DNA from 2 places in the Paenibacillus sp. SORGH_AS_0306 genome. Region 1 is predicted to be linked to the other one. Evidence: a T-box and tRNA genes for the amino acid it is inferred to sense, from the RefSeq annotation. Region 1 holds a T-box; the other holds one or more tRNA genes.

Evidence for each region. A T-box is a leader RNA that pairs with one kind of tRNA and senses whether it is charged. The one in region 1 lies ahead of QE450_RS14340 (valine--tRNA ligase), so its partner is inferred to be a tRNA-Val.
Region 2: it encodes a tRNA-Val, which carries the amino acid that the T-box ahead of QE450_RS14340 (valine--tRNA ligase) is inferred to sense. The anticodon was not compared.

The regions. Positions count from the first base shown of each region.
Region 1 covers NZ_JAUTBP010000001.1:3,301,952-3,305,379, reverse strand. The annotation lists gene hemL (glutamate-1-semialdehyde 2,1-aminomutase) at 1-901, shown strand, start outside; gene QE450_RS14345 (RluA family pseudouridine synthase) at 898-1,842, shown strand; T-box leader at 1,925-2,185, shown strand; gene QE450_RS14340 (valine--tRNA ligase) at 2,248-3,428, shown strand, end outside.
Region 2 covers NZ_JAUTBP010000001.1:2,822,244-2,825,671, forward strand. The annotation lists gene QE450_RS12245 (hypothetical protein) at 154-768, opposite strand; gene QE450_RS12250 (hypothetical protein) at 1,232-1,399, opposite strand; gene QE450_RS12255 (hypothetical protein) at 1,630-1,938, opposite strand; tRNA gene QE450_RS12260 (tRNA-Val) at 2,000-2,071, opposite strand; gene QE450_RS12265 (hypothetical protein) at 2,219-2,485, opposite strand; gene QE450_RS12270 (Ig-like domain-containing protein) at 2,692-3,428, opposite strand, start outside.

The DNA.
Region 1 (3,428 bases):
TGGATATACAAAGCGCAATAAAATTTTGAAATTTGAAGGTTCATATCATGGACATTCCGATAGTCTGCTGATCAAAGCAGGTTCAGGTGTTGCTACTCTTGGTTTACCTGATAGTCCGGGTGTTCCTGAATCAGTAGCAACCAATACGATTACAGTTCCTTACAATGATCTGGAATCTCTAAAGTTAGCGTTTGAACGTTTTGGAGAAGAGATTGCTTGTATTATTGTAGAGCCTGTTGCTGGAAATATGGGAGTGGTTCCACCGCAACCGGGATTTTTACAGGGATTACGTGATATTACGACTCAATATGGTAGTTTGCTTATTTTCGATGAAGTGATGACAGGTTTCCGTGTTGATTTGAATTGTGCACAAGGACGTTATGGTGTTACACCTGATTTGACATGTCTGGGTAAAGTCATCGGTGGTGGATTGCCTGTAGGTGCTTATGGTGGTAAACGTGAGATTATGGAGCAAGTAGCGCCAACAGGCCCTATTTATCAAGCAGGAACATTGAGTGGTAATCCACTGGCTATGGCAGCAGGGTACACCACACTTAGTCTTTTAACTCCAGCAGTTTATGAGCGTTTGGAGACAATTTCTGCTCGTTTGCAAGCAGGATTTGAAAAGAATGCGGCTGAGTTTGGGATTCCGTTGACTGTCAATCGTGTAGGATCGATGGTATGTCCATTCTTTACAGCAGGTCCGGTAACAGATTATGATTCTGCCAAAGCTAGCGATATGGATATGTTTAAACGTTACTTTGGAGCCATGTTAGATCGCGGAATCAGTGTAGCTCCGTCTCCATTTGAAGGTATGTTTGTATCGGGTGTTCATAGTGATGAAGATATTGAACAGACGCTTGCAGCTCATTATGAAGTGATGAAGTCTTTGCAATCATGATGAATGTATCCGATCCTAAGCCATCTTCTATTCTGGCTCAGTGTTCTATAAGAGATGGAGAATGGTTACAAATCACGCCAGATCATGATCTTCTACAGGCAGAAGGCAATGCCAGACACAAAGCGGTGATGCAGTGGTTAGAACAAGTATCGGTTCCGGTGAAATTAATCGGTCGACTGCATTCCAAAGGTGAAGTGAAAATAGACGGAGAGCATATTCGGCTTCGTCTGTTTCCACCGATGGATTATGGATTTGATCCTCGTCCACATGATCGCGCGAAAGTGCTCTATGAAGATGATTATGTTCTGGTGATGCATAAGCCAGCAGGTATGAATGTTCATCCTTCGGAAGCATCTGATCCAACGATTACATTAGCCAATGTAGTAGCCGATCATTATCAACAAACAAATCAGCAATGTGCTGTTCGTCATGTGCATCGTCTGGATGAAGATACCACAGGCCCTGTTTTATATGCCAAAAATGAATTTGCTTTATCCAAATTAGATGAGCAAATGCGTTCTAAAACGATTGATCGTAAATATATAGCTATTGTACAGGGCAAAGTAAGTGACCAATTAACTATCATAGATCAACCGATCGGTAAAGATCGCCATCACAAACAGCGTCGACGGGTGTCTCCGACAGGGCAAGAAGCGATTACTCATATTGAGAAAATATACAGTTCAGCCAGAGCGAGTCTTGTGCGGTTAACACTAGAAACAGGACGAACTCATCAAATTCGTGTGCATATGAGTGATGCCGGTCATACGCTTATCGGGGATGTTCTTTATGGAGGTAGTCAAGAATTTTATCGTCAGGCGCTTCATGGAGAACAATTAACATTTGAACATCCTTTTACAGAGGAAATAATGACTGTTAATGATCCTTTACCTGAGGATATGATCGAATTATTGGATCAATCAGGCATACCTCGCCTTTAAGTCAGCTCTATGACAGGTTTTTTATTGACTTTGATAGGAGCAACGGGTATGATTTGGAGTAAATATTGATTTATTTATGATCTCAATAACCTTGAACGGGAATAGTAGATTATATCGTCCTCAAGAGAGTAGAACTGTTGCGCTGAAAGGTTCTATAGGATCCGGTAGATCGAAGTCGCCTGGGAGTTGTTTATTTGAATTTCAGTAAACCTATTAGATGGATACTGAAGGTAGAATAAACCGGTAGCAGCCGTTATCTGCCTCGGAGTGTCGTTCATAGGCTTTTTTATGCATGGACGAAACAAAGGTGGTACCGCGAGAGCTAAGTCCTTTCGTCCTTTGAGACGAAGGGCTTTTTTTATTGAGAATTTTAGCAAAATGACTACGAATATGGGGGTATTTACTATGGCAGATACGCATGAGAATCAAGCAACAACTTCAATGCCGACAACTTATGATCCTAAATCGGCAGAACGTAAATGGTATGACTATTGGATGGAAAATGATTTTTTCAAAGCAGGGCAACGTCCTGATGCGAAGCCATATACAATTGTTATTCCACCTCCTAACGTAACAGGTATGCTTCATATTGGACATGCACTTGATTTTACATTGCAAGATATTATGACTCGTACCAAACGGATGCAAGGTTTTGATGCGCTTTGGCTTCCAGGAGCAGATCATGCAGGGATTGCAACACAGACCAAAGTAGAGCAGAATCTGCGTGCAGAAGGTATCACTCGTCATGACTTGGGACGTGAGAAGTTTGTAGAAAAAGTATGGGAATGGAAAGACAAATACGCAGCTAACATTCATGAGCAATGGGCGAAAATGGGCTTTTCTCTTGATTATTCACGCGAACGTTTTACATTGGATGAAGGTTTATCCAAAGCGGTTCGTGAAGTATTTGTAAAGCTGTACAACAAAGGTCTCATTTATCGTGGTAAATACATTATTAACTGGGACCCTGAAGCACGTACAGCTTTATCAGATATCGAAGTAGAATACAAAGAAGTGAACGGACATCTGTATCATTTACAATACCCGCTTCAAGATGGTAGCGGACATATTGTAGTAGCAACGACTCGCCCGGAGACAATGCTTGGTGATACAGCGGTAGCCGTTCATCCCAAAGACGAACGTTACAAAGATATGATTGGTAAAATGCTAGTGTTGCCAATTACCGGACGTGAAATTCCGATTATTGCTGATGATTATGTTGACCGTGAATTCGGTAGTGGCGCTGTAAAAATCACTCCTGCTCATGATCCGAATGACTTTGAAATGGGGCATCGTCATGATCTGCCTCAGATCGTAGTCATGGATGAGACAGGCACGATGAATGAAAATGCAGCCCAATACCAAGGATTAGATCGTAGTGAATGTCGCAAACAGATCGTTAAAGATCTAGAAGCAGCAGGCGTTTTGATCAAAATCGAAGATCATGTACACCAAGTAGGACACAGCGAACGTACAGGCGCAGTAGTTGAACCGTATTTGTCTACACAATGGTTTGTAAAAATGAAACCACTTGCTGATGTTGCGATTAAAGCGCAAAAAGAAGGCGAAGGTGTTAACTTTGTACC
Region 2 (3,428 bases), 480 kb from region 1:
ATAGCATGGAAGTGAAGTCGAGCGCTATCGTATAGAAGTAATAGATATTTAGTTATTTAGCATTTGTGACTATGTATCCAACGTCTAATCATAATACTTATCGTAAAAATACATATAAAAAGCACCCGCTTAGGGGTGCTGTTGGAATAGCTATTATACGGCTTCCAGTGCATTCATAAAACGCTGAATATAATAAGTAGGAATATTCTGTTCCATCCAATCGGTAATGTCCTGATACACCAAGCTATATTTTGTATTTAAATATTGAGGATGTGGTAAAACTTCGACTTCCTCAAAATAATTTTTAACTTTGCGACGCAAATTACGCAAAACTTGCTGTTTAGATTCTACATCTTCACGGTCTTCAATTAGCAAATGGTCTTCTAATTGGTTACCATCGTTCATCATAATTTCGCGGCTATACATAAATCGTTCGCCTACACTCAATTCACTTTCATAAAAATTAGCATATACTTTATTGTCTACAATAATTCGTCTACTGTAGATGCGTTTCAATTCGCCCATACTACGATCGAATTTTCTATAAGTTTCGACTCCGATCGTATCAATCAATTCACAGATTGTTTTTACAGCTTGTTGGTAATTTTCTTCTTTACTATCATACAATTCAAAGATATCTACTTTTTTGTAACGAAAACGAATATACGATTTGGATAACTTACCATACATATAAAAAACAATACTAACATCAAGAATCTGGTCATTGTACTGCACATCCATATTGACATATCGGTGCTGTTGACGCATAAGATTCTACCCCTTTTCTTGTTGAATTGATTGGGCTAGTAAATCGTTTATTCGACAAGGTGGATACCTTTAAAATAAATGTACTAAGCTACCATCGTATACAAATAAATCTAATCTATACAAGGATTTAACCTTTTAATTACAATTCAAATCAAAAGAAGCACAGTTATTATCAAAAATATTTACCATAAGTCAAAAATTAAACCATTTTTTTCTGTGCTTATAGTAAACCTATCTGGTATTTTGTTGGAATATTTGTAGATATACAGGGCTTTTTACTGTTTTATTACACCTGCATCGAGCGTATTTTATTGCCTCTTTTTTACTTTGCAGATACATATGTAAGAGGAGCCTCTATGTATGCTTTATCAATCTACACATCAAAAAACAGGCGAACACTAATGTTCAGCCTGTTTTTATATATAGTATGATTTATAGTTGTTGTTAGATAAATGTATGCAGTTTAGTTGGTTGTTGCTGTATATCGGCTAACCAATTCGCTGATTTTGCCTCTTACTGCTAAATCGGAATTTTGACGATTTTTCAAAATAGCATGTACTTGAGCCACAAAGCTATTTTCTGTATCTTCTGTTTCCATTACAGGTGCTGTTACCATAGATTCTAAGTTCATCATAATTCCTCCAAATCAATTAATACGCTCTTGAATGATACGCTTATTTAATATGACCCCGATTACAGTCGTTTAAAACACAATTTCACAAACATATTGGAAATACTTAGAAAATCGTTAGAAGTATATGTAGTTTGTAATCGTTATCAAATAGTATTAATATGTTGTTTGAGGAATTTTATAAAAATAAATAAAGTTCCAAAATCTTTTGGAACTTTATACAGACAGCCTTATCCTTCTGCAATGTCTGCTCGTAATGCACTAGCCACTTCTATCATTTTCGGGATAACAGCTTCATTGGTACCTGATACGTATAGATCACCTTCATAATGACGAAACGGAATTGAAGCTGTTCCAATATCCCACAAGAAGAAATCTCCTTCGATCGACATCGTCGCTTCTCCTTTAACGGTAAACACAGGGGTATAGATAAAGTCCGGCTGCAACGCAAAATAAGCCTGACACTCTTCTAATGTAATCGGATCCACTTGACCTTCTGGTTGTTGCATCTCTCTGGTAATACGGTAACGCTGAATCATATGATGTCGCTCCTTTATTCAAAAAATAAAAAAGCCCTTGAGAGACAAGGACTTTCGGTTATGACCTGTAGTGGGATCGAACCACTGACCCCTACCCTGTCAAGATAGTGCTCTCCCGCTGAGCTAACAGGTCAAAATAAGTATGACAACTTCCATATAATATCAAGAATTTATAGTGTTGTCAATCAATTGCTTGCATACGACTATGCTCTTTCTAGTAGTGATTCACATTTCCGGTTAGGCAGGATACAGACTCCACTACGTCTGTTGTATATGTACTTCAATATTGTGTCCAATAAGACTCTGGAAGAGGCAGTACCGTCTTTTCTTTACGCTCCCAGCCCTGGATCATGACGATACTGTTTACTTCAAGTTTGCTATCCCAGTATATGTATTTTTTATTTTCTAAAGACAATAAGATTTGACTGAGTTCATTTGTCGTTTTGCCTGTCTTAAATGATAATTCTCTCCATTCTGGCATACGACGGTATAACGAAAAGAAGTTATATAAAATACGTAACAATTTGCGTTCGTTATCTTCTAACATTCTGTATCTCTCCTAACAATATCGTATAAAGTCTATCTATAACTATATACGAACTTTTGTTCTTATTTTAAATGAAGTACTGCCTTTTGGCAAGTCGCTCTTCTATATATCTTCTGCTAGCTCAAACTATCCTTGTTATACAAAAGACTCTACCTGATTAGGTAGAGTCTTAAAGTTATATCCTCACATGAAGTGAATCGATATGATTATTGTTTGGCTGGTACAACTTCTTTTACATTTACTGTAGTTGATAGCTTTTTATCGCCATATTCTACTTTAATCGTAGTTGTTCCTTTAGCAAGTGCTGTAATTTTACCTTCTGTTACTGTAGCAATATTTGCTTTAGTACTTGTCCATGTTGCTTCTTTGGTAACATCGACTTTGGTACCTGTATCGTATTCAGCTACGATTTGAACAGATTTAGCATCGCCTACAGTCAATTTCAACGCTTTCTCAGAGAACGTTAATTTTTTCAACTTCGCAGTTACATTCACTTTAACTGTCAATGTTAATCCTTGATACGAACCTGTTAACGTTGTTGTTCCTAGATTCAGTGCTTTAACACTTGATCCTTTAACAGTCGCTACAGAAGGATTCGAAGAAACCCAATTCATTTTAGTAGACAATGTTACCGATTTACCTGTTGCAGCATAGATTCCTACTGCTTTAATAGTTTTGCTCTTTTTGATATTCAACTCAACCACATCTGGTGTAACAGTGATTGATTTAATTTTTGGTTCCATCGTTACCGCAACTTTAACTGTTTTGTTAAGGTACGTTCCTTTAAGCGTTGCTTTACCGTTTAATAAAGCTTTTGCTTTGGAACCTGTTAACAACAAGCTTTCAGAAGAAGATGTCCAATCGATATCATTGCTTACATCAACGGTAGAACCTTCTACTGTCATTGCTTCTACTTTAGGCAAGCTTGCAGTTTCACCAACTA